2 linked regions of the Acaryochloris sp. CCMEE 5410 genome follow. The protein of the gene in region 1 binds, or shares a complex with, the protein of each later gene. Links are inferred from orthologs where the notes say so. Each region holds a gene or a part of one and is shown in the gene's direction. Other genes may lie near its edges. The genes, in order: ON05_RS26040 and sufU.

Evidence for each region.
Region 2: the proteins of ON05_RS26040 (region 1) and sufU are in contact, whole or in part, in a solved structure (PDB 5XT5), measured with the Bacillus subtilis proteins. The link is inferred for Acaryochloris sp. CCMEE 5410 from one-to-one orthologs.

What each region holds. Positions count from the first base shown.
Region 1 is NZ_AFEJ02000002.1:1,128,487-1,143,767, reverse strand. The notes cover bases 10,909-13,783. They hold ON05_RS26040 (SufS family cysteine desulfurase), read left to right. Parts: upstream 10,909-11,652; coding sequence 11,653-12,915; downstream 12,916-13,783. Other genes in these bases: ON05_RS26030 (winged helix-turn-helix domain-containing protein), read left to right, coding at 13,355-13,783; sufD (Fe-S cluster assembly protein SufD), read left to right, coding at 10,909-11,634. Also shown: ON05_RS26105 (DUF4417 domain-containing protein), read right to left, coding at 1-1,116; ON05_RS26100 (hypothetical protein), read right to left, coding at 1,117-1,440; ON05_RS26095 (helix-turn-helix domain-containing protein), read left to right, coding at 1,737-2,096; ON05_RS26090 (ImmA/IrrE family metallo-endopeptidase), read left to right, coding at 2,099-2,767; ON05_RS26085 (VOC family protein), read left to right, coding at 2,955-3,362; ON05_RS26080 (pyridoxamine 5'-phosphate oxidase family protein), read left to right, coding at 3,397-4,362; ON05_RS26075 (glutathione S-transferase N-terminal domain-containing protein), read left to right, coding at 4,418-5,050; ON05_RS26070 (TetR/AcrR family transcriptional regulator), read left to right, coding at 5,143-5,724; ON05_RS26065 (bifunctional 2-polyprenyl-6-hydroxyphenol methylase/3-demethylubiquinol 3-O-methyltransferase UbiG), read left to right, coding at 6,092-6,814; iron-sulfur cluster biosynthesis transcriptional regulator SufR, read right to left, coding at 7,211-7,858; Fe-S cluster assembly protein SufB, read left to right, coding at 8,054-9,490; Fe-S cluster assembly ATPase SufC, read left to right, coding at 9,542-10,330; more of sufD, read left to right, coding at 10,330-10,908; more of ON05_RS26030, read left to right, coding at 13,784-13,858; ON05_RS26025 (IS630 family transposase), read left to right, coding at 13,872-14,414; leuB (3-isopropylmalate dehydrogenase), read right to left, coding at 15,054-15,281. UniProt on the Bacillus subtilis protein: Type II cysteine desulfurase that acts as the initial step in the SUF-like Fe-S cluster assembly pathway.
Region 2 is NZ_AFEJ02000001.1:4,259,822-4,275,139, forward strand. The notes cover bases 8,502-11,413. They hold sufU (Fe-S cluster assembly sulfur transfer protein SufU), read left to right. Parts: upstream 8,502-9,673; coding sequence 9,674-10,153; downstream 10,154-11,413. Other genes in these bases: ON05_RS19650 (FIST N-terminal domain-containing protein), read right to left, coding at 8,502-9,417; ON05_RS19660 (Ycf51 family protein), read left to right, coding at 10,153-10,692; ON05_RS19665 (iron-containing alcohol dehydrogenase family protein), read left to right, coding at 10,772-11,413. Outside these bases: ON05_RS19610 (AAA family ATPase), read left to right, coding at 1-284; ON05_RS19615 (sensor histidine kinase), read left to right, coding at 244-1,326; ON05_RS19620 (response regulator), read left to right, coding at 1,323-1,718; ON05_RS19625 (hybrid sensor histidine kinase/response regulator), read left to right, coding at 1,734-3,008; ON05_RS19630 (diguanylate cyclase domain-containing protein), read left to right, coding at 2,995-4,257; ON05_RS19635 (PleD family two-component system response regulator), read left to right, coding at 4,277-5,383; ON05_RS19640 (class I SAM-dependent RNA methyltransferase), read right to left, coding at 5,389-6,516; ON05_RS19645 (dihydrolipoamide acetyltransferase family protein), read left to right, coding at 6,715-8,055; more of ON05_RS19650, read right to left, coding at 8,164-8,501; more of ON05_RS19665, read left to right, coding at 11,414-11,935; ON05_RS19670 (aspartate aminotransferase), read left to right, coding at 11,932-13,143; ON05_RS19675 (TrkH family potassium uptake protein), read left to right, coding at 13,222-14,556; ON05_RS19680 (TrkA family potassium uptake protein), read left to right, coding at 14,599-15,294. UniProt on the Bacillus subtilis protein: Part of the SUF-like system that mediates the biosynthesis of iron-sulfur (Fe-S) clusters. Acts as a sulfurtransferase and thus transfers sulfur from SufS to SufB.

The sequences.
Region 1 (15,281 bases):
AAATGATGATGAAAATTTATTTAAATAATCTTGCATTACGCAAATATTGCTAAAAGCTATGTCTTTAGCTAAAATCTCTCTACCTTGATGAGAAGTATCAGGAATGTCAGATCCTCGGTATTCTAGTTTTATACCTTTTCTACCTAAAATAATAGGGTTTGAAGTTATGCAAGAACATGTACATCCTATTTCTGCAAATTTCTCTATGACTGAAGCAGCTTTTTTATAACTTATACCATTTACAAATATATGCATTCTCCTATTCACTGCGCGAACAATGTCTATTAAGTAATTAAGCCCATTTTTATAATCAACTCCATCCCTCGATCTTGTTGAAGAAAAATCACGTGATATTGCCCAGACTGAAGTGTTTTTATTTAACCATTCGGCCCAAAGCATACGATCTTTTTTGTTCCGCCAATAAATATTAGGTATAGCATTTATCCCTTTGTTATTCATTTCTTGAAGAACTTGATTCTGACGCATATTCATTAAGACTTTATGCGAATCAGGCTCTCTTTCCTTATTCTTCGTTTCTTTATAAATAGAAAAAGTAGGGCCGGAAGCAGCAAAGATTCTATTAGTAATTGAATTGTAAAAATCATTTCTATCTGAAGCCCAAAAATGCTCTAATAAATCATCTTGACTATTCATTATAACTATTAGATTGCTTTGTTCATTTATCCTTAAATTTTTACGAAAACTAGAATCTGAATTTAGATATTTTTTGGTACTAACAGGAGGCTTTCTTCTCTTGTTAACTAGATCAGTTATGCTGACACCTGCCCATGAAAGACATACGTTTTCGGGGAGTTGACGGGTTTGTGTTGGTATAAATAATGGGAAATATTTCGTGCCATTAAAATCTTGTTTAATACATAAATCATTCAGCTTTAAGACATCACGTACATGCGCAGAAAAAATATCTCTTTTATCTATGCTTGAACACCTTTCTTTACATAAAATAGTGCATTTAGAGCAATGGTAACGATCATCTCCAGTCTTGATACATCCGCATGGAGCACTATTCGAACCTCCACATGAATCATAAATTTCACAGATAGAACATTTTGATTCCCAAATAGTAGGCTGATAGAAACTGTTGAAGTTACTCATTTATCCATGAAAGTATACAGCTGGGATGTTGATGTTTGAAACTACACCGTTTTTAAAATCTCTTTCTTTAACTAGCTTTTGGTAATTGTGAGGGATATCTCCAAGTCGCCCAAAAGGAGTATTCGCTTCAAATCTTTTCAGAACAACACATTCACCAATTTGTGTTTCACTCAAAACAATTTTATTGACGTTGACTAAAGGAATTTCAATTCCGTCATCTCTACCTTCTCCAAAGCTAGTGGAGGTAATACTATCTATGGCCACACCACTTGAATAAGCACGATCTGCTTGTCCCTTTTGCGGTCTAGTTGTTCTACTGCCCATTATGCTTAATGATCCTTTATTATTCTACATAAAGTGTATTTTTTTGTTTTTGAGCAAATTAAACGCTATATATAGTAGATATATTGTTGCCTTCAGATGGCAACACGGGCATCCTAACGCATGTTGCCTTCAGATGGCAACATGCTGGGTATTATGGTTATTCAACACACCGAGTAATCTCAATCCTTGAACAAAACGGTGAAAGCTTTTAATGTAGTCACTGACTGCATTAAAAGCTTTCTTTCGGCCCCCTATAGAAATATTTAAAAGCTAATATTTTTGGAAAAGAGGTAAACGTGGCACACAGCTTTGGCAGTCAAATTAGAGAAAGACGTAAGGAACGTGGCTATACTTTGCGCCAGTTAGCTCCATTGCTGGGTATTAACTTTGCATACCTATCGAAGCTTGAAAATGATCGAGCTGATCATCCTCCTTCTGAAGAACTTATTAGGCAGATTGCCAAAACTTTAGAGTTAGATCAAGATAAATTAATATATCTAGCTGGCCGAATTACACAAAGTGATGCAAAGATGATCGAGGATCTGGTAAAGAATAATCCTGAAGAAGCTTGTATTTTATTCAGGAAAATGAAAGAAAATCCTAATTTTGCCAATAGTTTTATTCGGAAAATTGGAAAATCTAATTCAATAGATTAGCAATGAGCATCATAAAGCCTTATACATTCCTAAGTAAGTCAGAAATTGAGTTTAAGGCGAATGAAGTTATTAAGAAAATTGAGAGTTCTCGAGATTCTTCTTTAACTTGGCCTTTAGATACTATGGATGTTGCTGAGTATCTAGGATTAGATTTTGATTTTGAAAGCATTCCTTCTGATTCTGAAGGAGTGGTTGCCGCTATGATATTTCCGACTAAGAAGCTTATTATCATAAACCAAGATTTAGAAAGTATGTCTGATCCAGGGCAAAATGGATTTCGTGAATCTACAATTGGGCATGAAATTGGCCATTGGATCCTTCATATCAATATTGACGAAGTTGAAGGAAATGCTAAGCAACAAGAACTAAATTTTTCAGGAATTACACAAATTGAAGAATCTTTTCTATGTAGAAGCTTAGATGAGAATGGAGATTGGCGTGAATGGCAAGCCCAATACTTCTCTAGCTGCTTACTTATGCCTCGATATGTTTTGGAGAAGATTCGCTCAAAGTATAATTTAAATTCATTGAAGGATCTTTATGGAATGAAAGATGAGATGGGAGTGACTATCTCGAACCTTATTCATCGTTTAAAAGATCTAGATTGGATTGATAATACTCTTTTCCAGAAATCTGACAAAAGCCCCATAAAGCAATCTCATTTATTTTGAAATAAGTAGATTTTTAACCCATTCATCCCGTGGTAATGATCATTTTGGGAGGTGTGTGGCATCTTTTGTCTTGACAATAGACAGACCTGTCTGTATAAATAGATTAACGAAAGCAATACTATATGTCATTAGCAGCATCTTCTATACGTATCGGCATCCCTCTCATTGAAATTTAAGGAAATCCATCATGACTAACTCCGCAGCAACTCAAGGTGCTCACCACATCGGATTAACCGTTCCCGATCTCCAACAGGCTCGGGCCTTCTTTATTGACACCCTAGGCTTCAAGCAAGTCGGTGAAAAACCGGATTACCCTGCTGTATTTGTTTCCGACGGCACGATTATGATTACTCTGTGGCAAGCCATGAATCCAGAACAGGCCACCCCTTTTGATCGCAAAAATGTGATTGGCTTGCATCACTTTGCCCTCAAGATGGAAAGCCTGACTGTCTTAAATGAATTGCACCAAACCCTGATTCAGACCCCAGGTGTTGAAATTGAGTTTGCCCCCGAGTCCCTAGGCGGTTCTCCTATGCACCACATGATGTGCTACATCCCTGGCGGCATTCGGATGGAATTTATTGCGGCGGGTTAATGGGTTTTTAGAGTGAATTGAAGAGGTCATCCCTATGTCAGGTTGGACAAGAGAAACATCTCCCTTTCATGCGGGAGAACAGGCGGTTCAAGAACGGTATGGGATTCGCGATCGCATGGAAAAACAAGGGCGTCGCATTATCCGTGACTTCCTGCCAGAACAGCATCGGACCTTTTATCCGCAGCTGCCGTTCCTTCTCGTGGGTAGCGTTGATCAGAAGGGATGTCCTTGGGCCTCAATTGTGGCTGGACAGCCCGGTTTTATCTCCTCCCCAGATCCGCAAACCCTGAGCATTCAAACTCAACCCATCGCAGGGGATCCGCTTCAGCAGAACCTAAAGGTCGGCGCTGATGTGGGGCTGTTAGGGATCGAACTCCCCACCCGACGCCGCAATCGGATGAATGGGGTGATCCAGCAGATCACCCCTGCAGGATTTGTTGTGGAGGTAAAACAAACCTTTGGCAACTGTCCCCAATATATTCAGACCCGCGACGTGCAGTTTATACCTGAACAAGCGAACCCGGCGGCATTGACGGCTGTTGACGCCTTGGATTCAGATCTTCAAGCGGTCGTTGAATCGGCTGATACCTTCTTTATTGCCACTCGCTATGCCGATAGCACATCTAACCTAGCCCATGGTGTCGATGTCTCCCATCGAGGCGGTAAGCCTGGGTTTATCCGGGTGGATGATGCCCAAACCCTGACCTTCCCAGATTTTGCTGGCAATCTGGCTTTCAATACCATCGGTAACCTGATCCTCGATCCACGGGTCGGACTCCTGTTCCCCAACTTTCAAACGGGGGATTTGCTGACCTTGACGGGCAAGGCCGACGTGATTTGGGACGGCGACGATCTGCAGTCTTTTGCAGGCGCAGAACGACTGATTCAAATCAAACTGGAAGCAGGCTTCTTACTTCAATCAGCCTTACCTTTTCAGGCTGACTTTCAAGAGTATTCTCCCTTCTTGCAAAAGACAGGTAGCTGGCCAAAGACGGTCTAGCAGCCTGAACAGCGATGACTCTCGATCAACCCCCACCCATAACCTAGCGCCTACCATGATCCACCTCTACACGTATACAACCCCCAATGGACGCAAGCCCGCCATTCTCTTGGAAGAGCTAGGGCTGCCCTACACCCTACACAAAGTTGACTTGGGAAAGGGAGAACAGTTTAGTCCCGAATTTGTGGCCCTCAATCCCAATAGTAAAATTCCAGCCATCAAAGATGAAGATACAGGTGTGACCGTTTTTGAGTCCGGTGCCATCCTCATTTACCTGGCGGAAAAAACTGGAAAATTATTACCCACTGATGCTGCGAGTCGGGCTCAAGTGATGGCATGGCTGATGTTCCAAATGGCAGGCGTCGGCCCGATGTTTGGCCAACTGGGGCATTTTCGCCGATCCGCTCCAGAGTCGATTGAATATGCGATTAACCGCTATGAACAAGAAGCGTTACGCCTAGTGAAGGTTCTAGATCGACAATTACAGGAGAGGGACTTTATTGCTGGCGATTATTCCATTGCAGATATTGCTACCTATCCCTGGGTGGCTGCCTATGAGTATGTGGGACTCAGTTTAGACCTCTTTCCCCATGTTCAAGCTTGGCTACAGCGAGTGGGGCAAAGACCAGCAGTGCAAACCGGAATGGCCATCTTAACCCCTGAGTTTAAGAGCGATTTGGCTCAGTGATCTATTTGAAAACCCTTCCTCCAAAGAACCCACAAACGCTGTTCTGTTAACCAAATGATAAGCTGAAGCCGACTACACTTTCCTACTCATCTATGTCCGTGTCAAAAACACCTCGGAAACCTGTTCGTGAGCGCATCCTAGATACTGCTTGCGAACTGTTTTACCGTGAGGGTATTCAGAATGTTGGCATCGACCGGATTATTGCTGAATCTGGTGTGGCGAAGATGTCTCTCTACAACCATTTCAAGTCCAAAGATGCCTTAATCGAAGCATTTCTGCGTCAGCGAGATCAGCAATGGCGAGACTGGTTTGTCACTCGTGTTGAAGAACACAGTGCTGACCCCAAACAGCGACTCTTGAGCTTGTTTGATGTCTTGCAAGAATGGTTTGAAAGCCCCAATTTCCGGGGCTGTGCCTTTATTAATGCCACAGTTGAACTAGCAAATCCCCATCATCCTGGTTGCCAAGCGGCTTTAGACCATCAACTCGCGGTCTATCAATATATTTTTGATTTAGTGAAGGCAGAAGGTCTGGAACCCGCCGAACCTGTTGCTCGGCAGCTGTTGTTGCTCGTCCAAGGTGCCATCGTGATTGCCATGATGCAAGATCGTCCCCAAGCAGCCGCTGAAGCTAAAAGTGCAGCGACTCTATTGCTGAATAGTGATGGGAGCTAATTGATATTTCAAGTCATCTGTCAAGGCGATTAATGAGTTAGTGAAAAAGAAGCAAGATTTGTATTTATTGATAAGACTAGAAAAAATCCGCCTAGAATTTAGTGAAGCAATGAATAGCTAACGAATAATTATTTCCCAGTATTAATTTTTTAAGGTAGTAAAATAAATTCAAATCAATAATGTGATTTATATTACATTTTTAATACCTCAGATGTTGCGAAAAATACGAATAAATAGTCAGTGATGGCATAGAATGGTCGAGAAAATTTTCGCCATAAGTATCTGCAGTATTCTTGTAATCCATATGTGAGTCTTCCGAAATATTAGGTATAAAACTCACATGTAGACCAATTTAGAGATGCTGCTTATGCCTGTGCAAGGGTATGACATGTTCTATAAAACATTCGTAGATAATAAAAATGAAATCTCGGTAGCGAATAAGCTGCGTCGCCAAAGATTCCAGATTTTCATGGATATGATTGAGGGACTTGATCGCCCCATTCAAGTCCTTGATATAGGTGGTAGGCCAGGATTTTGGGAAATGATGTTCTCTGAGTTCGATATCAAGGATGATCTGTTTATCACTTTAGTTAATATTGAGAAACACAATATTTCATCAACCAATATTCAATCAGTAACGGGTGATGCTAGGGACTTATCTCAGTTTGCTGACCAACAATTCGATATTGTTTTCTCCAATTCCACCATCGAACATGTTGGAGATTATGATGATCAACACCGTATGGCACAGGAAGTTAAGCGCTTAGGAAAGCGATACTTTATTCAAACTCCCAATAAATTCTTCCCGATTGAACCTCATTTTGCTTTTCCACTATTTCAATTTCTGCCGGTTTCAATGCGAGCATGGCTTGCCCATAATTTTGCGATGGGTTGGCGCACAAATCCCATTGAGGACTATCAAGCTGCTGTAGATGAAGTAAGTAGTATTCGTCTATTGTCTCAGAATGAATTTCAAAATCTTTTCCCTGAGTCTAATATCTATCAAGAGAAGTATCTGGGGTTAAATAAGTCGTTTGTTGCTTATACCCAGACCGCTAACTATAGGGCCACAAATCTGGTTAATGTTTAACTGTGTTTTTTCCCAGGATCGTTTTTTTGGAAAAATGAGTTAATCATGCCGATCTGTAGGTCTGTCTCTATGGATAGTGAGGTTGGTCGATGGACAGTCTTACAGTTGCAGGAATTTTATGACTGCACTTTTCAGTAATGACTCGTTGAGAAGGGCTTGTATATTTTGAAACCATGTTCCTTCACGTAAACATAAACGCCTTGAAGAGTTACTTGCTTGAAGATCAACGCGGGCATAATTCGGTTGTGTGACTGCCCGACCCCAGAAGCGCTTGGATCGTCAAATATTACAATGGATCTTCTCTGCACGGGCATTACCCTTACTTCGCGGTTGAAGACATTAGTGATTTTAATAGTGTGAAAACAAATTTTAGGTGCAATTAAGGGCAACCTGGCACTAATCTGCTTCAATCAAATACCCACAGCGATGCTCACCGTTAACTAGCCAGTGGGTGCGTTCCACCTGGCAGTCTTTCAGGGCAATGGCAAACATTTCCAGCTCATTGTCACACACGCTTGGAAAGGTCTCAGCCACCTGAGAAATCGCGCAATTATATTCCGTGAGGATAAACCGCGTCGCTTTCATAGGGTCAGCATCTTCGGGAATCGGGTAGTATTCAGCCATATAACCCTCGGCTTCCCGCAGCTTCACTAGCTTGGCTACCCGTTCTGCTAAGGTACCAGGGCCTAATTTTTGTTGATATTCCAGGGCTTTGCGCTCCCACTGTTTGCGGAGAATCACCCGCATTTGGTCTTTACCAACGGTTTCTGAGAGGGTATCGAGTAAATCGATCGCAAAGGTATCGTGGTGATCTGGGAAGCGATCGCGCCCCGCTCGACTCAACTGATACATATGTTTGGGGCGTCCAGTACCTGCATGGACGCTCTCAAATAGAATAAGTCCTTCTGATTCTAGGTCTTTGAGATGACGGCGAATGGCTTGGGGCGTCACCTGTAGCTGCTCTGCTAGTTCATGGGTATTGGCTTGCCCCTGCTTGAGCAAATGCTGAAGGATATCTTGTTTTGTGGAAGAGGCGGTGTTCACAATTGAGATGTCCAAGCAGCAATCAACATTGGTTTTTGAAGGGCCAATCCCAAGAAGCGGTTTAACCTATTACAACAATTTCTCTCGACTTTGACAACATAAATGTTGCTAAAGTACTCTATGATGGTGTTGAACAACAAAAATGTTGTTTTATGATTATACACGCGCGCCACTTGCTCTGAGAGAACACACCCCATGACCGCATCCGTTGAGAATCTGGTTAATCAACCCTACAAATACGGCTTTGTCACGGATATTGAAGTTGAAACTATTCCCAAGGGACTGAGCGAAGATGTGATTCGCTTGATCTCTGCCAAAAAGGAAGAACCGGCTTTTATGCTGGAGTTTCGGCTCAAGGCCTATCGCCAATGGCTAAAAATGAAGGAGCCCACTTGGCCCCACGTCAACTATCCGGCCATCGATTACCAAGACATCACCTACTACTCTGCTCCTAAAGAGCAGGAAAAGAAAAAGAGTTTGGATGATGTGGATCCGGCGCTGCTAGAAACCTTCGATAAACTTGGCATTCCCTTATCAGAGCAAAAGCGACTCAGTAATGTGGCTGTAGATGCGGTCTTTGATAGCGTCTCTGTGGCCACCACCTTTAGAGAGCAGCTAGCCAAAGAAGGGGTGATCTTCTGCTCCATTTCTGAAGCCCTCAAGGATTTTCCCGATTTGGTGGAGAAATATTTGGGAAGCGTAGTACCCATTAACGACAATTTCTTCTCTGCCCTCAACTCGGCAGTCTTTAGTGATGGCTCTTTTGTGTACATTCCTAAGGGTGTGAAATGCCCCATGGAACTGTCCACTTATTTCCGCATTAATACCGAAGGGGCGGGACAGTTTGAGCGCACCCTGATTATTGCTGAAGAAGGCAGCCAGGTCAGCTATTTAGAAGGTTGTACCGCACCCATGTTCGATACCAATCAGCTCCACGCAGCGGTGGTAGAGCTGGTGGCCTTGGATGACGCCGATATCAAATACTCCACAGTCCAGAACTGGTATGCAGGTGACGAGAACGGCAAAGGCGGTATCTATAACTTTGTGACCAAACGGGGCCTATGCGCGGGTAAGAACTCCAAGATTTCCTGGACCCAGGTAGAGACGGGGTCAGCAATTACCTGGAAATATCCCAGCTGTGTGTTGGTGGGTGACAACTCAGTGGGTGAGTTTTACTCTGTAGCCCTGACTAACAATAAACAGCAGGCCGATACGGGCACCAAAATGATCCATGTGGGCAAAAATACCCGCAGCACGATTATTTCCAAGGGCATTTCTGCAGGTCGCTCTCAAAATAGCTATCGCGGTTTGGTGCGGATGGGGCCGAAGGCCGATGGCTCCCGCAATTACTCCCAGTGTGATTCCATGCTGATTGGCAGTGATGCCGAGGCCAATACTTTTCCCTACATCCAGGTGCAAAACAACAATACAAAAGTGGAGCATGAAGCCTCCACCTCCAAGATTGGAGAAGACCAACTCTTCTACTTTGCCCAGCGGGGAATTTCCGTAGAAGATGCGGTATCGATGATGATTAGCGGCTTCTGTCAGGATGTGTTTAATCAACTGCCGATGGAATTTGCCGTGGAAGCCGATCGGCTCTTAAGCCTGAAGCTAGAAGGAAGTGTGGGATAAGGTTTCCCACCTAAGCAGTACTAGACGTTAGACGCAGTTAGAGGTTCAGGCGTGATTATTGACAATAGCGACGTGATTCTGTCGGTCCGTAATTTGACGGCCGATGTGGATGGAACTCCGATTCTGAAGGGGTTAAATCTGGAAATTAAGGCGGGAGAAATCCATGCCATTATGGGTCCGAATGGATCGGGAAAAAGTACCTTCTCAAAGGTATTGGCCGGGCATCCCGCCTATACGGTCACTGGCGGCGAGGTCATTTACAAAGGGCAGAATCTACTGGAACTAGAACCAGAAGAACGGTCCCGCTCCGGTGTATTTCTCGCCTTTCAATATCCCTTAGAAATTCCTGGGGTGAGTAATCTGGACTTCCTGCGGGTGTCCTTTAATTCCAAGCGTCAGCATGAAGGTCTAGAAGAGCTAGATGCCTTTGATTTTGATGATTTGGTGCGGGAGCGCTTAGACGTGGTCAAAATGGACCCGGCCTTCCTGGATCGCAGTGTCAATGAAGGCTTCTCTGGTGGTGAAAAGAAGCGCAACGAAATTTTGCAGATGGCCCTCCTAGAACCGACTTTGGCGATCCTGGATGAAACGGATTCTGGCCTAGATATTGATGCCCTGAAGATTGTCGCCAATGGCGTTAACCAACTGGCTAAACCTGAAAACGCCACCTTAATGATTACCCATTATCAGCGCTTGCTGGACTATATTGTTCCTGACTTTGTGCATGTGATGGCCGAGGGCAAAATTTTGACCACGGGTGGTAAGGAACTGGCCCAAGAGTTGGAAGCCAAAGGCTACGACTGGGTGAAAGCAGAAGATGTGGCTGAGGTGGCAGTCTAATGACCGTAGAAGTAAACCCCGAAGCCGTCGCAACCCTTTCCGCGGCAGCCCAGGATCGGCAAGCCTATTTGACCCATCTTCTCGCTCAGCGGCCCAACCCGAAGGGACTAGAAAAAGTGCGAGCAAGTGCCCTCAGCATCATTCAAGAGCGAGGCCTGCCCAGTAACCGGGATGAGGACTGGCGATTTACAGATCTATCGGGTCTGTACAAAACTGCTTTTACTGCTCCTACTGCTGCGTCGCTCTCCCTAGAAGAGATTGCCCCCTTTATCTTGGCAGAAGCCCCGGTACGGCTGGTGTTTGTGAATGGCTGGTTTGCTCCTGATTTATCTGAGATCGACAACTTACCTGCTGGATTAAGCGTCAGTACCTTAGCCGATGCAGGCAATCTACCTGAGCTGGGTCAGCAACCGGGCATGACGGAAGTCTTTACGGCTCTCAATACCGCTAGCTTTGCCGATGTTGCCGTATTACGCATTGCTAAAAATCAGGTGATTGAAGCGCCCATCCATCTGCTGTATTTGACCACAGGGGATACACCGATCGTCACCTCGCCTCGGGGGCTGGTGGTAGCTGAAGCCAATAGCGCAGCCACTTTAATAGAAGAATATACGGCGGTCAAAACAGCGTCCTACTTTACGAATGCGGTGACGGAAGTGAGCCTGGGGCAAAATGCGCAGCTTCACCACTATCGGATTCAGCGAGAGGCAAAAACAGCTTTTCATATCGGTACAACGGCGGTGTCTCAGGATCGCGATAGTCGCTATGCATTAACTAGCCTCAGCCTAGGGGGACAGATGTCTCGCCATAACCCCGTGGTGGTGCCTACAGCGGAACAGACGGATACTACTCTCAATGGATTGACCTTAGCGGTGGATCAGCAGGTGGCCGACACCCATTCTGATCTATCCTTTACAAGTCCCCACTGTACAGCTCAGCAGTTGCATAAGTGCATCGTCGATAATCTTGCCCGGGCGGTGTTTAATGGCCGAGTGTTTGTGCCCAAACTGGCTCAACAGACTAATGCCAGCCAGCTCAGCCGCAATTTGTTGCTGTCGGCCAAGGCGCGGGTGGACACCAAACCGCAGCTAGAAATTATTGCCGATGACGTTAAGTGCGCCCACGGAGCCACAGTTAGTCAGCTGGACGATGAAGAAGTCTTTTATCTACAGAGCCGGGGGTTAGACCGCAATAGCGCTTGCGATTTGCTGGTGGAAGGGTTTGCGGCGGAAATTATTGATCAATTGCCCATTGCTGAACAGCGCCAGACTTTGCTGAACGCTGTGTTGTCCCAAATACGTTAGATTCGTGATTCTGCACCTATGATTGCCATCCAAGAAAAGTCCCTAGCCCTTCAGGTCCGTCCTGACTTTCCCATTTTGCATCAGCAAATTCAGGAGAGTCCCTTGGTCTATTTGGATAGTGCGGCGACCTCTCAGAAACCGACCTCTGTCTTGGCGGCACTGCAGGATTATTACGAGCGGGATAATGCCAATGTACACCGCGGGGTCCATACCCTCAGCAGTCGGGCCACGGATGCCTATGAGGGGGCACGAGACAAGGTGGCTGCCTTTGTCAATGCGGCGTCTCGGCAGGAGATTGTCTATACCCGCAATGCCAGTGAAGGGATTAACCTGGTGGCCTATAGCTGGGGAATGAATAATCTCAAGGCTGGGGATGAAGTCATCCTGACGGTGATGGAGCATCACAGTAATTTGATTCCCTGGCAGTGGGTGGCTCAGAAAACTGGAGCGGTGCTCAAGTTTGTGGAGCTGGATGAGAATCAAGCCTTTGATTTAGAGCAGTTCAAAACTCTGGTAAATGACCGCACCAAACTAGTGGGGGTGGTGCATGTCTCCAATACTTTGGGCTGTGTGAATCCGGTGGAAGAGATTGTTGCGATCGCACACCAATACAATGCCAAAGTGCTGATCGACGCCTGCCAAAGCGTCCCCCATATGCCCATCGATGTCCAGAAGATGGACTGCGATTGGCTGGTGGCTTCTGGCCATAAAATGTGCGCCCCCACAGGCATTGGCTTTCTCTACGGCAAGCTGGATTTGCTCCGCAGTATGCCTCCGTTCTTAGGCGGCGGTGAAATGATTGCCGATGTATTCCTAGACCATGCCACTTATGCGGATTTACCCCATAAGTTTGAAGCGGGCACCCCTGCCATCGGTGAGGCAGTGGGCCTAGGGGCAGCGGTTGATTACTTGAGCCAAATTGGTATGGACAAGATTCATGCCTATGAAGCGGAGTTAACGGCTTATCTGTTTAAGCGGCTGCGGGAGATTTCTGAGGTGCAGGTTTATGGTCCTCAGCCTCATGCAGACGGGACAGGTCGAGCGGCATTGGCTTCCTTTACGGCAGGGGATGTACATCCCCATGATTTGTCGACGATTCTGGATCAAGCAGGTGTAGCTATTCGGGCTGGACATCACTGTACTCAGCCGTTGCATCGGCATCTGAAGGTGTCGTCTACGGCCAGAGCAAGTCTCTATTTTTACAATACTCGCGAAGAAATAGATACGTTTATCAACTCACTTAAAGAAGCTGTAGAGTTTTTCGGCAGTATCTTTGGATAAGTGCAAGTGAGCTGTAGCGTTTATGGTTGCCCTCGTTCAGATTTAGCAAATCAAAGTTCCTCCGGGTCAGCAGGGTTTGCTGAATAGGATTAACTAAATATTGGTAAGCCCCCGGCTCTGCCGGGGAGACTCTGGTAGGTTTTACCGGGTGCAACGGTAGAAAATTCTCCTTGCAGTTTTCTCGCAAGGCGAAAGAAATGTCACCTAAGAAGCTAAATCATACGACTTGGGATTGCAAATATCACATTGTATTCATTCCTAAGCGTCGTCGGAAAGTTATATATGGTAGTCTTCGCAGTCGTTTAGGCGTTTTATTTCGGGAGCTGGCGGAACAACGTGGTGTTGAAATTTTGGAAGGTCATTTGTTACCAGATCATGTTCACATGTGTATGATACCAAATCCGATTTATATAACTCCGATATAATGCATAATTAAAGAATGCCAAGAAAACTGTATCTAGAACCTCATTTTTCGCCTGACGAGCTGAAGTCTCATTATCGAGCCAGCCAAGACCCAGTAGAATCGCGCCGCTGGCATCTGCTGTGGCTCGTCAGTGAGCAAACAACGCTAACTCAAGCAGCCCAAGTGGTCGGTCTCAACTACGATTACGCTCGAGAAATCGTCAGGGAGTATAACCACAATGGCGCCCATGGGTTACGCAACCGACGCAAAGATAAGCGACCTCATCAATCTCGCAGTCTTCTGACTCAAGACCAATGTGCACAATTGTTGACTCGTCTACAAACCCCACCCGCCGACGGTGGTCTATGGAACGGCCCCAAAGTAGCCCAGGTCATCGCTCAGATGACAGGAGTCGATAAGGTTTGGCCCCAACGCGGTTGGGACTATCTCAAGCGATTGGAGCAGTCCCTGCAATGCCCACGTCCTCACCACCGTAAAGGTGAACCAGAGGCCCAAGCCGCTTTTAAAAAAACTGCCTAAGTACAAAGCAGAATTGGAGCGACGCTACCCTAATGCTCAGGTCGAAGTTTGGTCCTTTGATGAACATCGTTTAGGCCTTAAACCCATTATTCGAAAGATTTGGGCGCCTGTGGGTCAGCGTCCAATTGCTGAGGTGGACCATCGCTATGAATGGACCTATCTGTATGGATTCGTTCATCCCGCAACTGGCAATACCGAATGGTTCATTCTGCCTCGGGTCAATGGAGAATGGTTTAATCAAGCCCTACAAAGCTTTGCTCAGCAAGTTGGAGCGGGAAAGCACAAACAGATTCTTCTCGTTCTGGATGGAGCCGGATGGCATACCTGTAAGAATCGGGTGGTGCCACCTGGCATTCATCTGAAGGTTTTACCCCCCTATTCTCCAGAGCTACAGCCCGCTGAACGGTTGTGGCGGCTAGCGGATGAACCACTGGCCAATCGATGCTTTGAGACCCTGGATGAGTTGGAAGATGTGCTCGAGCAGCGCTGTCGAACTTTAATGACAATGCAATCAGACATTCAAGCTCTCACTCACTACCATTGGTGGCCAGCTTGACAGATAAGATATTTCGGGGGTTAATGAGTCGGATTTGGTATGAGTATTCCACCAAAGCATCCAGTCTCAGGGGTGGTGGGTTTTATGAAAGGTAAGAGTGCCATAGCAATAGCGCGTCAATTTATGGGAAAGCGTCGGAATTATTCAGGCGAGAGCTTTTGGGCGCGTGGTTATTATGTGTCGCCAGTTGGTTTGGATGAAGGAGTAGTTCGTGCCTACATTCGGAACCAAGAGATAGAGGATGAGCGAATAGAGCAGTTAAACCTACCGATGAGTTGATGATACAGGAGTGCCCCTTTGGGGCTAATCCACTGGCCCCTTTCAGGGGCTAACAATGATAAGCCTCCGGCTCTGCCGGAGGTAATTTAACTCGCACCTGCCATGGCCACAATTTGCCCTTGCAAATATGCATGCTTAATGGGACTCACCCGTTCAATTTCTAAATAGTCTTCGGGGGTGAAGTAGGCATAACTTTTAGCAAGGGGCATCGTTCTCGCTTAAATATCCTTGGGGTGCGCTTACCCGTTGGTTTATTCACCCATAATAGCGAGAGTTCAGCTGACTGTAGTTGATGATGGGAGATGGACGATCTTTGTGTATTGGGGTTGCGATCGCTTGAGGAAAGCCCGTTAAGAGGGTTTAACTCTGATTCAAAATCTGGATCAGAGTTTCTCCAATAGCCTTACAACCTAAGACCGTTGTACCTGGCGATTGAATATCCCCCGTCCGATAGCCTTGAGCCAACAAAGTCAGCACCGCAGACTCAACTTTATCCGCCGCTGAAGGCTGATCTAATCCGTAGCGCAACATCATCGCCACACTCAGCACTTGAGCCAAAGGATTTGCCTTATCCTGACCCGCAATATC
Region 2 (15,318 bases), on another replicon or contig:
ACTATGTGCTCCGAACCCAGGAGAGCGTTGTCCTTCGACAGGCTACCCAAGACAGTAACTTTGGCTTGGATACTTATATCACGACCCATCAGCCCAAATCGATTCTTTGTGCGCCGCTCCTGAATCAAGGACAGTTGAGCGGGATTCTTTATTTAGAAAATAATCTGACGACGGGAGCCTTTACGGCGGATCGCCTAGAAATTTTGCAGCTGCTGTCAGGACAGGCTGCGATCGCAATCGACAATGCCCTGCCTGTATACCAACCTGGAAGAGAAAGTCGATGAACGGACTCAGGAACTCTCCCAAGCCCTAGAAGATTTACAACTCGCTCAAGAAGGACTGATTCAGTCAGAAAAAATGGCGGCATTGGGACAATTGATCGCGGGCGTGGCTCATGAAATTAATACTCCCTTGGGGGCGATTCGGTCTTCGATTGAATATATTGCTAATTTTCTCGATCAACATCTGACCACCCTGCCGCAATTTTTTCGGGAGTTACCCATCGAGCAAGCCGAGCAATTTCAGTCCCTGTTGTTACGCGCCTTAACCCCTTCACCGACCCTGTCTGGTCGTGAACGACGCCATACCCGTAAGGCAATCGCCAAGCAACTCACCGAGCAGGGGATTTTATCGGCGGAGTCCTTAGCCAGTTTATTGCTGGATTTAGGGATTTGTGATGATCTCCATGATCTCCTTCCTCTCCTGTCTGAACCCAGGAGTGAACCCTTATTAAAGATGGTGCGCCAGTTTACGCGGGTGCGTGAAAGTACACGGGATATTGCGACCGCTAGCGATCGTTCTGCCAAAATTGTGTTTGCTCTGAAAACTTATGCCCGCTATGACCATAGCGGAGACAAGATTGAAGCCAATATCACGGACGGCATTGATGCAGTCTTAACCCTCTATCACAACCAAATCAAACATGGAGTGACGGTCCATCGCTCTTTTGCCGAGATTCCCCCCATTGCTTGCTATTTTGATGAACTGAATCAGGTGTGGACCAACCTCCTGCATAATGCCCTCCAGGCCATGGACCATCAAGGCACCCTTGATATTGATGTCAGTCAACAGGCAGATCAAGTCTGCGTCAAGATTACCGATAGCGGTCCTGGCGTTCCCCTGGAGTTAAAAGAGAAAATTTTTGAGCCCTTTTTCACCACCAAACCTCCTGGTGAAGGCAGTGGTTTAGGGCTTGACATTGTTCGCAAAATAATTGACAAGCATCAGGGTACCCTAAGCTTGGACTCCGTTCCAGGCCGCACGACGTTTAGTGTGACCTTGCCCATGTCTGTCATGCCGACCCCTCAACCGACTCCTGCCCTATGACCAAACTGGCCATTCTTTGTGTTGATGATGAAGTCATTATTCTCAATAGTCTTCTACGACAGTTGCAAACTGCGTTTGACGATCACTATATCTATGAAACGGCTGAAAATGCCAGCGAGGCATTGGAGCTGATTGAAGAACTGCAGGAAGAAAATACAGATCTGTTAGTGATTGTGTCGGATTGGCTTATGCCTGGGGCAAAAGGAGATGAATTTCTGATTCAAGTCCACCAGAAGTTCCCAGGAGTCGTCAAGATTTTGCTGACGGGCCAAGCTGATGAAGCAGCGGTAGAACGAGCGCAGTCCCAAGCCAATCTGTTTAATTGTTTACGCAAACCCTGGAATGAAAGTGATCTGATCCAATGTATTCAATCAGCCTTAGGAACAGTGTAAAGACTAAGCAGGACGATGCCTAAACCCATAATTGTTTGTGTGGATGATGAAATCGCAGTCCTAGATAGCCTCAGACGTGAGCTATCTGAAGTGTTTGAAGATACCTGCGAAATAGAAACTGCCATGGGAGGCAAGGATGCCATGGCCCTGGTCCATGACCTGATCGCAGATGAATGCGATTTATCGGTCATCATTGCTGATTATCTGATGCCGGATATCAAAGGAGACGCGGTCTTACAACAAGTCCATCAGCTCTCTCCCCAAACTTTAACCATCATGTTGACGGGGCAAGCGAATGTTGATGGTATTTCCAATGCCATCAATACGGCCCAGCTGTATCACTACATTGCCAAACCCTGGCAACCTGAAGCGTTACAGTTAACGGTGCGAGAGGCCCTCAATCGCTATCAGCTCTCTAAAAAAATTAAAGACTATCAACAAACCCTCGAACGTAAAGTTGAAGAGCGCACCCAGAAATTATCCGAAACATTGCATACCCTGCAAACCACCCAGGCAGAACTGATTCAGGCGGAAAAAATGGCTGCTCTAGGCCAGTTAGTGGCGGGCGTGGCCCATGAAATTAATACCCCGGTGGGCAATGCCCTGTTAGCTGCCTCGGTATTGAATAATGAAACCAGTTCTTTAACTCAAGCCTTTGAGCAAGGAGCGTTAAAACGATCGGCCTTAGTGGGCTATTTGCAGACTGCTCAAGAGAGTAGTGATCTGATCTTGCAAAATCTGCATGGGGCGGCGGCCCTCATTCAAAACTTCAAGCAAGTTGCGGTGGATCAAACCAGCCATGAGCAACGAGAGTTTCAGATCATCCCGTATATTGAGAGTGTATTGACCAATTTGGAACCGAAATTAAAACAGACTCGCCATACGGTTACGGTTTCAGGGGATGCTGCTCTAAAAACCACTAGTTATCCAGGAGCACTGTCACAAGTTGTGACTAACTTTGTCATGAATTCCCTTATGCATGCCTACCAACCTGGAGAGGCAGGGCAATTAAAATTTGAAGTGACTCAACAACAAGATCGGATTATTCTCGAATATGCCGATGATGGTTGTGGCATTCCTGCAGAACATCAGCCTAAGATTTATGAGCCTTTTTTTACCACGGGTCGAGATCGCGGCGGCAGTGGTTTAGGTCTGCATATTGTTCACAATCTGGTCACCCAGTCCCTTGGAGGAACCGTGTCTTGCCAGAGTGAGGTTTCCGTAGGAACCCAGTTTATGCTGCAGTTACCCTTGACCTTAAGGAAGGGGGAGGCTCATGCCCGAGGATAAATCCTTGCTTTCTGCAGGAACCCTTGAAGCCGATGATGAACTTCAGTTTTTGGAAGAGTTAGCCTGCCATTCCCAGAGTGAGGTGATTCCAGGGGGATGGAAAGTCATTGTAGTGGACGATGAAGAACAGGTTCATGAGGTGACGCGTCTCGCCCTGAAAAACTTCAAATTTGCTGATAAACCCCTGGAAATTATTTCGGCTTATTCCAGTGAAGAAGCTCAGCAGGTATTGAATCAAAACCCAGATACAGCAGTGTTGCTGTTAGATGTGGTGATGGAGACGGATGAAGCTGGCCTAGAGCTGGTCAAGCATATCCGTGATCATTTGCATAATATCTTTGTGCGTATTATTTTGCGCACCGGCCAGCCGGGCATCGCTCCCGAAAAATCGGTGATTGAAGGCTATGACATCAATGACTACAAAACTAAAACCGAACTCACCCAACAAAAACTCTTTTCTACCTTAATTACAGCCATTCGGTCTTATCGAGATTTACTCACCGTTGAGGAGAGTCGTCAACAGATTGCGTCTTTAAATCAACAGTTAGAAGATGCCAAACTCAGTTTGGAGAATAAGGTCAAAGAACGCACCCAAGCGCTGCAGCAGCAAACCTTAGCCTTAGCTGCCAAAAACAAGCAGCTAGAAGAAGAGATTCAGGCCAAACTCTATGCCCAGCAGACTTTAGAAGCGACCAATAAGAAGTTGGATGAAGCCAATAAGCAGCTGTCTCTGATTGCGAATCATGATGCCCTCACGGGGTTGGCGAACCGCCGTCGTTTTGATGAGTATTTGCAACAAATTTGGAAGCAAACTCAGCGAGAACAACAGCCCTTAAGCCTTTTAATTTGCGATATTGATTTTTTCAAGCAGTATAACGATACCTATGGTCACCTAGAAGGAGATATTTGCCTCCGAACGGTGGCCCAAAAGATTCACCAAACCATTGTGCGTCCCTTAGATTTAGTGGCCCGCTTTGGGGGGGAAGAATTTGCGATTGTGTTGCCCAATACCGATTTAGAGGGAGGGCAAGTGGTGGCGGAGCGCCTGAGAATGATCATTCAGAAGTCTCAACTTCCCCATCGTGGATCTTCTGTGAGCGAATTTGTGACCGTTAGTATTGGGGCCGCTACGGTGCGATCGCATCCCCATACCTCCGTATCGAGCTTAATCAGCCGAGCCGATCAGGCCCTCTATCAAGCGAAACAATCTGGACGAGACCAAGTGGTTGCTCTATCAATAACGGAGTAGGTTTTTCAGCAGGAGAAGAGTGCGATTTACAGACAGCCGGGGAACACTGGATGTAATTCGCGAGATCAGCCGAACGGCCATGCAAGACGTCAATGCTCCAACATCTCCATTCCAGGAAGCTTCCAGGACATCATCCCTAGAGAACTCTGATCAGGATCGACCCGTTATTCTGATTGCTGAAGATGATCGGATGACGCGAGCCATGATTAGTCATATCCTCACGAATGATGGATATCGGGTCGTGGAAGCCGAGGATGGAGAAACCTGTTTGGCCGCTTACCAAAAGAGTCCTCCTAACCTAGTGCTACTAGACGCCATGATGCCAGGTATGAACGGCTTTGAGTGCTGTGGTGAACTGATGAAGTTCCCTGAGAGTACCTACACCCCCGTTCTGATGATCACGGGATTAGAAGATCAGACCTCTGTTGATTGGGCCTTTGATGTGGGAGCATCAGACTACATTACGAAACCGATCCATTGGCCTGTTTTGCGACAGCGGGTGCGGATTCAGCTAGAAAGAACCCAACTCCATAAACAGCTGGAAGAAGCGAACAAGCGCTTAACCTACCTAGCTTCAGTGGATGAATTGACCCAACTTCCGAATCGCCGAGCTTTTACTGAAGCCCTTAACCGGGAATGGCGAAGAATGGCGCGGGAAAATTCTAGTTTAGCCTTAATCATGATCGATATTGACTATTTCAAAGTCTATAACGATACCTATGGACACCCGGTTGGGGATAGTTGCCTATTTCAGGTGGCCCGAGTTATCAAGGGTTGTGTCAGGCGTCCCGCTGATCTACCGTCTCGATATGGGGGGGAAGAATTTGCAGTAATTTTGCCGAATACCACGTTATCAGGAGCAATTCATGTTGCTGAAAATATTCGGTTGTCTGTACAAAGACTCATGATTCCCCATAAAAACTCGGCAAATGGTCCCTATGTCTCTCTCAGTTTGGGGGTGGCCAGTGTCATTCCTGATATCCAGGCAATGGAATCAGAAACTCCCTTGCTGTTGGCCGCAGACCAAGCGCTATACAAAGCCAAGGCTGAAGGCAGAAATCGTGTGTGTGTCGATCAAACCTTGTCAACGATAGAAAGCGAACAACTCATCGTCGATTCTGTGTAAACCCTCTAATACAGCTCATATTTCAAGAATTGACAGGCAATGGAGCCATTGTTGATCGCCGTGCGCTGGCAAGATTTGAGGCCAATCGATTGAGATAAGGCTTTATTCCCACTTAAAACAAAGGCGGTCCAGCCTTTGAAGCGTTGTTTGAGGATTTGACCCAATTGACGATAGAAATCCCCCAGTTCCCGAGGATTCCCTAAGCGCTCGCCATAGGGCGGGTTGCAGATGAGGATGCCGCTATCGGTGGGCGGTTCAACATCCTGTAAGTTGATAGCTTCAAACCAGATATAGTCTGCGACATGGCAATTTTGGGCATTGAGCTGGGCTTGGTCAATCACCTCGGGATTTTGGTCACTGCCCCAAATGGGCATGGGCAGTTGTGAGCATTGTTGTTCTCTCGCCTTAGTTTGTAAAGATGCCCATAGCGCCGCATCAAAATCTGGCCAGGTTTGAAAGCCAAATCTCTGCCGAAAAGCACCCGGTGCAATTCTGAGACCCTGTAAGCAGGCTTCCAAAGGTAGGGTGCCGGAGCCACAGAGGGGATCCATAAAGGCTAAATCGGATTGCCAGCCCGATAAGCGAATCAGAGCAGCCGCCAAGGATTCTTTTAAGGGAGCAGCCCCTACCGCTGGACGATAACCCCGTCGATGGAGGCTGCTGCCGGAACTATCCAGGCTAACCACACAGCGACCTTGATGGAGGTGAACGTTGATCCGCACGTCTGGAGTTTGGGTATCGATGTGCGATCTCGCTCCGAATTGCTGGCGCTGTTGATCGATAATGGCATTTTTAACTTGCAGGGCTGTGAAGTGACTATGGTTCAGCTGAGCTGTTTTCCCGGTGGCATCAACAGCCAAGGTATAGTCTGGGGTTAAATAATCCTGCCAAGGCAGTTTTTGGATGCCTTGGTAAAGATCGTCGGCATCATGGCAAGGGAACGCTTCTAGGCGCAGTAGAATCCGAAATGGCAGTCTGGCCCAGAGATTCATGTGATATAGCAATTTAAGATCCCCCTGAAAGGCTACTCCACAAAATCCAGGCTCAACGGATTGCGCCCCTAATTCTGTCAGTTCTTGGGCGGCTAAGGACTCTAGTCCTCGGGCAACGGTGGCAAAATATTGTCTGGGCATGACAGGGACCTCTTAAGAGTGGGCGGGAGAATCCCCAGCCACGACATCGCTTTGCTTATTGAAGCATTTTGGTTCGCGAACTGAATGGATGCCGTGACTTTCTCGGCAAAGGAGATAGTATGGATAGCCCTGAACAAGATAAAATTCAAACTGGATAGGCTTTGGTTTATCTTGCTATTCGTTTCGGAAAACTAACCCATGATTCATGAAGTGTTTATGCCTGCCCTCAGCTCCACGATGGAGGAGGGAAAAATTGTCTCTTGGTCTAAGGAGCCAGGTGACAAGGTCGAAAAGGGTGAAACGGTTCTGGTGGTTGAATCTGATAAGGCAGATATGGATGTGGAGTCCTTCCATGAGGGATATCTAGCAGCCATTGCAGTGCCTGCAGGTGGGGTGGCCAAAGTCGGTGCGGCCATAGGCTATGTTGCCGAAACGGAAGCTGAAATTGCTGAAGCGGAAAAGAAAGCATCTGCCGCTGAGTCTGCGGCCCCTGCTACGCTCACTCCGGCCCCCGCGCCTGCAGCTCCAGCCCCTGCTGCCGCAGCTCCGGCTCCTCCGGCTGCAGCCCCGGCTCCTGTTGCCACGATTCCAGCGGCTCCAGCAGCTACCTTAAACGGAGGCAGTGCACCGGCTGCTCCATCTAACGGTCGAGTGGTGGTTTCACCTCGGGCGCGGAAGCTCGCTAAGCAATTCAAAGTTGATCTCAATACCCTAACGGGCAGTGGTCCTCATGGTCGCATCGTGGCGGCTGATATAGAAGCAGCCTCTGGCCAAACCTCGACCACCGCCACGGCGCCAGCCGCCAGCACTGCTGCGCCTCAGCCATCCCTACCTGCCCCCGCTCCTTTACCCGCTGGAGCAGCAGCCGGTGAAGTGGTTCCCTTCAATACCTTGCAGCAGGCTGTGGTGAACAATATGGTGGCTAGCCTGGCCGTGCCCACCTTCCATGTGGAATATTCCATTGTTATAGATGCCCTAGACCAGCTGTATAAGCAGGTCAAGACCAAAGGTGTCACTATGACGGCCCTCTTGGCCAAAGCCGTGGCGGTTACCCTGCGCCAGCATCCCCTGGTCAATGCCAGCTGTGCCCCACAAGGAATCCAGTACAGCAGCGCCATCAATATTGCCGTGGCGGTTGCCATGCCCGGGGGCGGTTTGATTACGCCAGTTCTGCAACAGGCGGATCAGATGGATTTATATTCCCTCTCTCGCACTTGGAAAGATTTAGTCGCTCGCGCCCGTAGCAAACAGCTGCAGCCGGATGAATACAGTACCGGTACCTTTACCCTTTCCAATCTGGGAATGTTTGGGGTCAACAGCTTTGATGCCATTCTGCCCCCAGGGCAAGGGTCCATTCTGGCGATTGGTGGGTCTAAGCCCCAAGTCGTGGCGGATGATCAGGGCATGATGGGAGTGAAGCGACTGATGAATGTCAACATTACCTGCGATCACCGGGTGATCTATGGTGCCGATGCCGCTGCCTTTTTGAAGGATTTAGCGGAGTTGATTGAAACCAATCCCCAATCCTTGACTCTGTAATCCATAGATGGGAGCTTCATCATGAAGGCTTCTCCTTTTGTGAAGCTTCCGATTACAACGCATTTCCACATCACACCTAAAAATTGATCCGCTTATTTTAGGTGTGAATTAATCGTCCTGGCTGCGAAAAATACCAAAGGCGGCGGTGTAGCCATGAAGAAAGGTTGTGCCAGCAATGGGACCAATTTCGCCATTACAGAAAAAACCGCTGACCGGAATATTGTGAAAATAGCGTCTAAAGAGTTGAGAGTCGAAGTCGGGCTCTCCATAGAACCGCTCTCCTCGCCCTAAGCAATCAAACAGCAGGGCGGCTGTGGGCTGAGATTGATCTGGGGGCGATTTTTGGAAATAGTGTTGGAGCAGTTCTTCCAGTTCATCGGCAGAGGCTTGGGCATCTCGTAGGTGAAATTGAATCCGTTGACCGGGACGGATGCGATCGCCAATGGCAATTGCCCCAATGCGGGGGTCCACCCCAATTAAGTTGCGAATTAAAAAATCGCCTGGTTCTAGGTTTTGCTTAAACTCATTACAGACAATGCCCACCGAAAGGGAATGCTGGGCTAACTCTCGTTCGTCTTCATCTAAATCCTGAACCAAGGTTTGCAGGGCTTCCAAGGGCGTCTGTAGCTCGACTTCATCGGCATTAAACGTGGCTTCTACCGGAACAGTTTGCTCTTCCACCTGCAGCACAACGTTGCGCTCGGCTTCAGCCACCCGATAGGGTTGACCAATCGGTCGACATCCTTGGGCCACAATCGTTTCGATCATGATATTGCCACTCAGGGCAACGCCCACTGTGCCCTCGCGGTAGAGCTGGTCGTCACAAAACAGACCACTACCACTCCAGGAAGAACGACCACTGGCAAGACCGCCAATTTTGACGGCACCTGGGTAGGCATAATCTAGCCCTTGCAGCAGATCACTAATTTTTGAGCTAGAGGGATCGGCAAACAGGATGAAATGGGGTTGATGAGCTGGATCCACTTCCAGTAACTCAGTCCAGGTTAAAGGGGCACTATCCGGATCCGGTAGCTCATCTTCATAGATATGAAAGGTTTGAATGTCAACACCGGGTAATGAGGCCAAGGTGAGGGTAATGCCAGGTTCTTCTTCAACTTCTGCTGTAGATCCACCCTGGGTGGGGCCAATCACGCCATTCCCCCCACATCCAATAAAATTCTGGACAGGCAATTTATCTGCCAGTAGGGGCTGTAATCGAGGAAATTCGCTGGCAAAGGTGGTTGAAATAAATAGAATGGCTAAATCTGCAGGGGCATCCAAAGATTGCATGGCTGTGGCAATCACTTCATCTAGGGCAGCTTCTAGAGAGGGTTGTGTCGATAGTGCACTAGCCCACTTCATCTTTGCTCCTTAGGAGGGTTTCCTGACATCATGTCTGCGGTATTTCAGAACATTGACGGGGCTGATCGACGGCAGAACGGCGACCCCGAATGGGGTAATCCCAAGAACACTCTAATATGTCTGCTGATGCTTTGACAGTAATCCGCTGGGGATAATTGCCGTTCGTTAAGATTGAAGGGGCACCAGCCAGTATTCTAGATACATTCCCTTGATTTACCGATTAGGGTGAGGAGTCGCTGCTCACCGCCTTAAGATTATGGCCTTGGACAATTTACGAACACTGTATCAACAAGTCATATTAGAGCATTACAACAAGTCTCGTCATCTTGGCATGACGGATCTAGTCCATCGCCATCAACGGGGACATCATCCATCCTGTGGCAATACGATTGAGCTGACGGTTCAGTTAGAAGCGTTAGAAGAACGGATTGCTGACGTTCAATTAGAAGGTGAGGGATGTGCGATCGCAATGGTGTCCACTGATTTCATGGCGGATGCGATACCGGGCAAAACTATCCCTGAAGCCTTGCAAATAGTCCAAGCCTTCCAAAATATGATGAAAGGCGAAGGAGACTTCCCGCGAGAGCATCGTCAGCTCAACGTTATGCAGGGGGTGACCCAATTGCCCGTTCGGATTAAATGTGCCACCCTGACCTGGCACACCCTTAAACCCGCCTTAGAGCATCAGAGTGTAGAATCAGCGGATGAGTTTGTCAGCAATGAGGAGGATGATTAATGCCCACCCCTACCCCTGAGTTTTTTCAGCAAGCTTGTCAGTGGTGTGCCATCTTCATGCTTGTTAGCGGCGCGTTTACAGGGCTTGCTTTCGTGTTTAAGTGGGGCATTCGCTTCCGCTTTGTCGGTATCACCAGCCTTTTAGGGGTGCTGACGGGCAGTTTACTCGCCTTAAGCTTTTTCCCTTTAAGTAAAGCTGTGATTCCAGGAGCCGCTAAGTACAATCTGGTTTACGATTTAGCGGGCCCCGAAGTAGTGATCTCGGTCTCACCGACGATTACGCCTACGGAATTGGAGGCGACTCTCTTACAAGCCTCAGAAAATCTATTCTCCCCCGGACGAGTCGGTCGGGGCACCAATGACCTAACCATCAAAGTTCGCACGATTTTGCATCAGAAATCAGGCATGTCTCAACTCATTCCCCTGGGGCAAATTCAGCGCTCTTTGACCGTTCGTGACGACCCTAACGCTAAAATCACTTTGAATCAGGATAATTTAGCGGCTCTCGCCACCACGACTTTTGATCCCTCCTCTAGTTAAAATCAATATTGGAAGTCAGCTTCCCTAGCCAAATGGGAATCAGGAGAGGACTGACTTATTGCTTCGTACCGTCCCACCTATGTCTAAGTTCTCATCACCCTCTGTCTCCTCCTCGGTTGAGTGCACTAGTCAAGCCATTGCACCCCAAAGTGTCATTCGAGCTGAGCAAAGTCTGGCTCAATTAGAATCTTTGATCCAGCCCTATGGCCAACGACCGCTAGTGGTCGCTGGAGAGCATAGTTTAGCGGTCTTGCAACCTTACTTGGCTGCAATTTCAACGTTGGAGTTGGCGGTTGCCCATTATGGCAAAGATTGCAGTGAAGCCAGTCTCAAGGCCTTAGGAGAGGCGGTGACCTGTCATCGTGCAGACGTCATTATTGGGGTAGGCGGAGGCAAAGCGTTAGATGCAGCCAAACTCTTGGCCCATCAAAACCGCTGTCCCGTGATCACGATTCCCACCTCTGCCGCCACCTGTGCGGCCTGGACGGCTTTATCGAACTTATATTCGGAGGTAGGAGCATTTCAGTATGATGTCGGTTTACCTCGATGTCCTGATTTACTGATCCTGGATTACGAGGTGATCCAAACTGCTCCCCCGCGAACGCTGATTGCTGGTATTGGGGATGCGTTAGCGAAGTGGTACGAAGCGTCTGTGAGTAGCGGCCATTCCCAGGAAACCCTAACGATTGCTGCCGTGCAACAAGCCCGCGTACTCAGAGATATTCTGTTTCAGAAATCCGTGAAAGCCATTGCTCAACCAGGCAGTGACGAGTGGCGACAAGTGGTGGATGCCACGGTGTTAATGGCTGGAGTGGTCGGGGGACTAGGAGGAGCCCAATGTCGTACTGTGGCTGCCCATGCCGTCCATAATGGCCTGACCCATCTCTCGCCGACTCGCGCCAGCTTACATGGGGAAAAAGTGGCCTATGGCATTTTGGTGCAGTTGCGTTTAGAAGAACTAGTCCAGCATAACCATCTCGCGACAACGGCTCGCCATCAGCTGCTCAAATTCTATAAAGAGATTGGCTTACCGATGACTCTGGCCGATTTAGGGATGGAGGATGTGTCTCTGAAAGACTTACAAATGGCGGCACAAGTGGCTTGCCAGCCAGATTCAGATCTCCACTATTTACCCTTTACGGTGATGCCAGATCAGCTGCTAGCGGCGATGGTCTCTACGGCCAGTCCCATGGCGGACGGTAGTGCTAATCCAAGCTCTCCATCGGAAGAGGTTTGCCCATGAGTTTGGATTGGATCAAACCGGCTAACCGATTGAGTGCATTGCCGCCTTATGTATTTGCCCGTTTAGATGAACTCAAAACCTCGGCCCGCCAGCAAGGGCTGGATCTGATTGATTTGGGCATGGGTAACCCGGATGGTTCGCCGCCGGAACCTGTGATCGAAGCTGCGATCGCAGCCCTGAAATCTCCCAATAATCATGGCTATCCTCCCTTTGAAGGCCATGCAGACTTTCGTCATACCATTACCGATTGGTATCATCGCCGATATGACGTATTGCTCGATCCTGAAATTGAGGCTTTACCGTTACTCGGCTCAAAAGAAGGCTTAACCCACCTCGCCCTGGCCTATATCAATCCGGGGGATGTGGTGTTGGTCCCCAATCCGGCCTACCCACCTCACTTTCGCGGCCCCGCCCTGGCCGGAGCGGAAATTTACGGTTTGCCCTTAAAGGCAGAAAATGACTGGCTGATTGACTTAGGCAGCATTCCCGATCAGGTGGCAGAACGGGCCAAAATCCTCTACTTCAATTACCCCAGTAATCCGACGACGGCTGTGGCCCCCCGAGAGCTGTTTACAGAAATTGTCGCCTTTGCTCGTAAACATCAAATTTTGCTGGTTCATGACCTCTGCTATGCCGAGCTAGCGTTTGATGGCTATCAGCCTGTCAGCCTGCTGGAAATTCCAGGGGCAAAGGAGATTGGTGTTGAATTTCATACCCTGTCCAAAACCTACAATATGGCTGGTTGGCGGGTGGGGTTTGTGGTGGGAAATCCCCAAATTATTCAAGGGCTGCGAACCTTGAAAACCAACTTAGACTATGGCATTTTTGCCGTGGTTCAGGCGGCCGCTCAAACCGCGCTGCAACTGCCCGATAGCCATTTGCAAGGGGTTCAGCAGCGCTACCGAGAGCGACGAGATTTTGTCATTGCCGGATTGGGAGAGTTGGGCTGGCACATCCCCAAAACGAAAGCAACCATGTATTTATGGGCACCCTGTCCTGTAGAGATGTCCTCCGCAGACTTTGCCTTAAAGCTGATCCAAGAAACCGGAATTGTGATGACGCCAGGGAGTGCCTTTGGTCATCATGGCGAAGGCTATTTGCGGATTAGTTTGATCGCGGATTGCGATCGCCTCGGTGAAGCCATTCATCGTATCCGTCAATCTCAGATTTGTGGTATGCCTACCAGCAACGTTATCAGCCCATCATGAAGGGAAGGTTTCAAACATCTGTGATCATTTGTTGTTTCTCAAGTCAGAGCGGCTTCCCCCTGCTATTTGGGAGGAGCCATGACCGTTTCTAGAAGCATCTGTTTAGGATTTTTAGTCGCCATCTTAGTCGGTGCAGGCTTACTTCTGCTCCCCATCTCAACAGCTAGTGGAAACTGGAATAGCCCTGTTATTGCCCTGTTTACGGCCACCTCTGCTGTTTGCGTCACGGGCCATGTGGTGGTGGATACGGGATCCTACTTCTCCCCTGTAGGCCAGGTCTTTATCCTCACCCTGATCCAGTTGGGAGGGTTGGGGTATATGGTGTCCACCACGTTTTTGCTGTTGTTACTGGGACGGAAATTTGGCCTCAGAGATAAGATTGCCCTCCAGCAGGCCTTAGATCGCTCTAAATTACAGGGATCTAACCAGGTAGTGGTGTCCATCATTGCCACTATCTTGGTCTTTGAGCTGCTGGGTATGATCTTCCTATTTGGGGTGTTTAGCCAGCAGTATCCGACCCCCCTTGCCCTCTGGTATGCCGTGTTTCACAGCATCAGCGCTTGGAATAATGCCGGATTTAGCTTATTCCCGGATAGCCTGAGTAGCTATCAGTTTTCCTGGATCGTCAATCTCACCATTTCTGGTCTAGTCATTATTGGCGGCATTGGCTATGAAGCTATTTTTGAAGTGTATTTGTGGCTGCGCGATCGTCTAACCGGGAAACAAAAACGAACCCTGTTCTCTCTTAATTTTCGAGTGGTGACGAGTACCACAGTGATGCTATTAACCCTAGGCACCATCGCTTTTTACCTGACAGAATCTCGTAATCCAGACACTTTACAATCTCTGAGCTGGAATGATCAGCTGATCTCAGCCTGGTTTCAGTCCATGACGACCCGTACCGCTGGGTTTAACACCATTGATATTGGCAGTATGACTAATGCAGGGTTATTCCTGACCATTGCCTTTATGTATGTAGGCGGTAGTCCGGGTGGAACGGGGGGTGGGGTGAAGACGACCACGATTCGAGTCTTAAGTAGTTGTACCAAAGCGATTCTCCGGGGCAAGGAATCCGTCACCATGTATGAACGCCAAATCCCCGTATCCTTGATTCTGAAAGCGGTGGGGGTCGTGGTGGGTTCAATCACCACGATTGTATCGGCGACCACCTTAATGTCGATTGCTGATCCAGGGGTGGAATTCATCAATATTTTGTTTGAAGTGGTGTCTGCTTATGCCACGGTTGGTTTATCGACTGGGATTACGGCGGCTTTAACCGGAAGTTCGAAACTTATTTTGGCCGCCACCATGTATATGGGGCGCGTCGGTGTCTTACTCTTAATGGCAGCCTTATTGGGCGATCCTCGCCCTAGTACTGTTCGGTATCCAGAAGAGTCTTTATTGGTCGGCTAACTCGCTTTTTGGATAAAAAACTAGCATTATGGATATACACCCGTGAATTTATCATCATTGAGTTTATTCCCAGGTCTTAACAAGAAAAAACAGCAGTTTGCTGTGATCGGCTTAGGTCGTTTTGGTCGAGCGGCTTGCCAGGCCTTACATCAGGCGGGTCAAGAAGTGTTAGGGACGGATATTGATGAAAAACGTGTAACCGAAGTCGTCAATAATCACTGGGCGGCCCATGCGCTGCAGCTTGATTCCACGGATCCATTGGCGTTGAAGGAAGCAGGAATTTACGAGTTTGATACGGTCATTATTGCCATCGGTAACTATCTGCAAGAAAGCATTATTACGACTCTCAATGTTAAAGAAGCCGGTGTTGCCAAAGTCGTGGCTAAAGCTTCTTCAGAAGTGCATGGTAAGCTGCTCAAACGAGTCGGGGCTGATCAGGTGGTCTTTCCTGAAAATGAAGCGGGCTATGCCTTGGCCCGGACCCTGACGAAGCCTTCTATCCTGGATCACTTTGAGCTAGATCCGCAGCATAGCATCGTTGAAATTGTGGTGCCTGATGAATTTCATAATAAATCGATTGGAGAATTGCAGCTTCGTAGTCGTTATGGCCTCAACGTTCTAGCGATTTGTCGCGATCAGAAATTTAATATCAATCCCAGTCCCGATCTCAATTTGCAAAAAGGATCTGTGATGGTGGTGATTGGGGAAACCAAAGCGATTGATGAGCTGCCTCTTTAACAGGTGATAATGTTAATAGCCTAC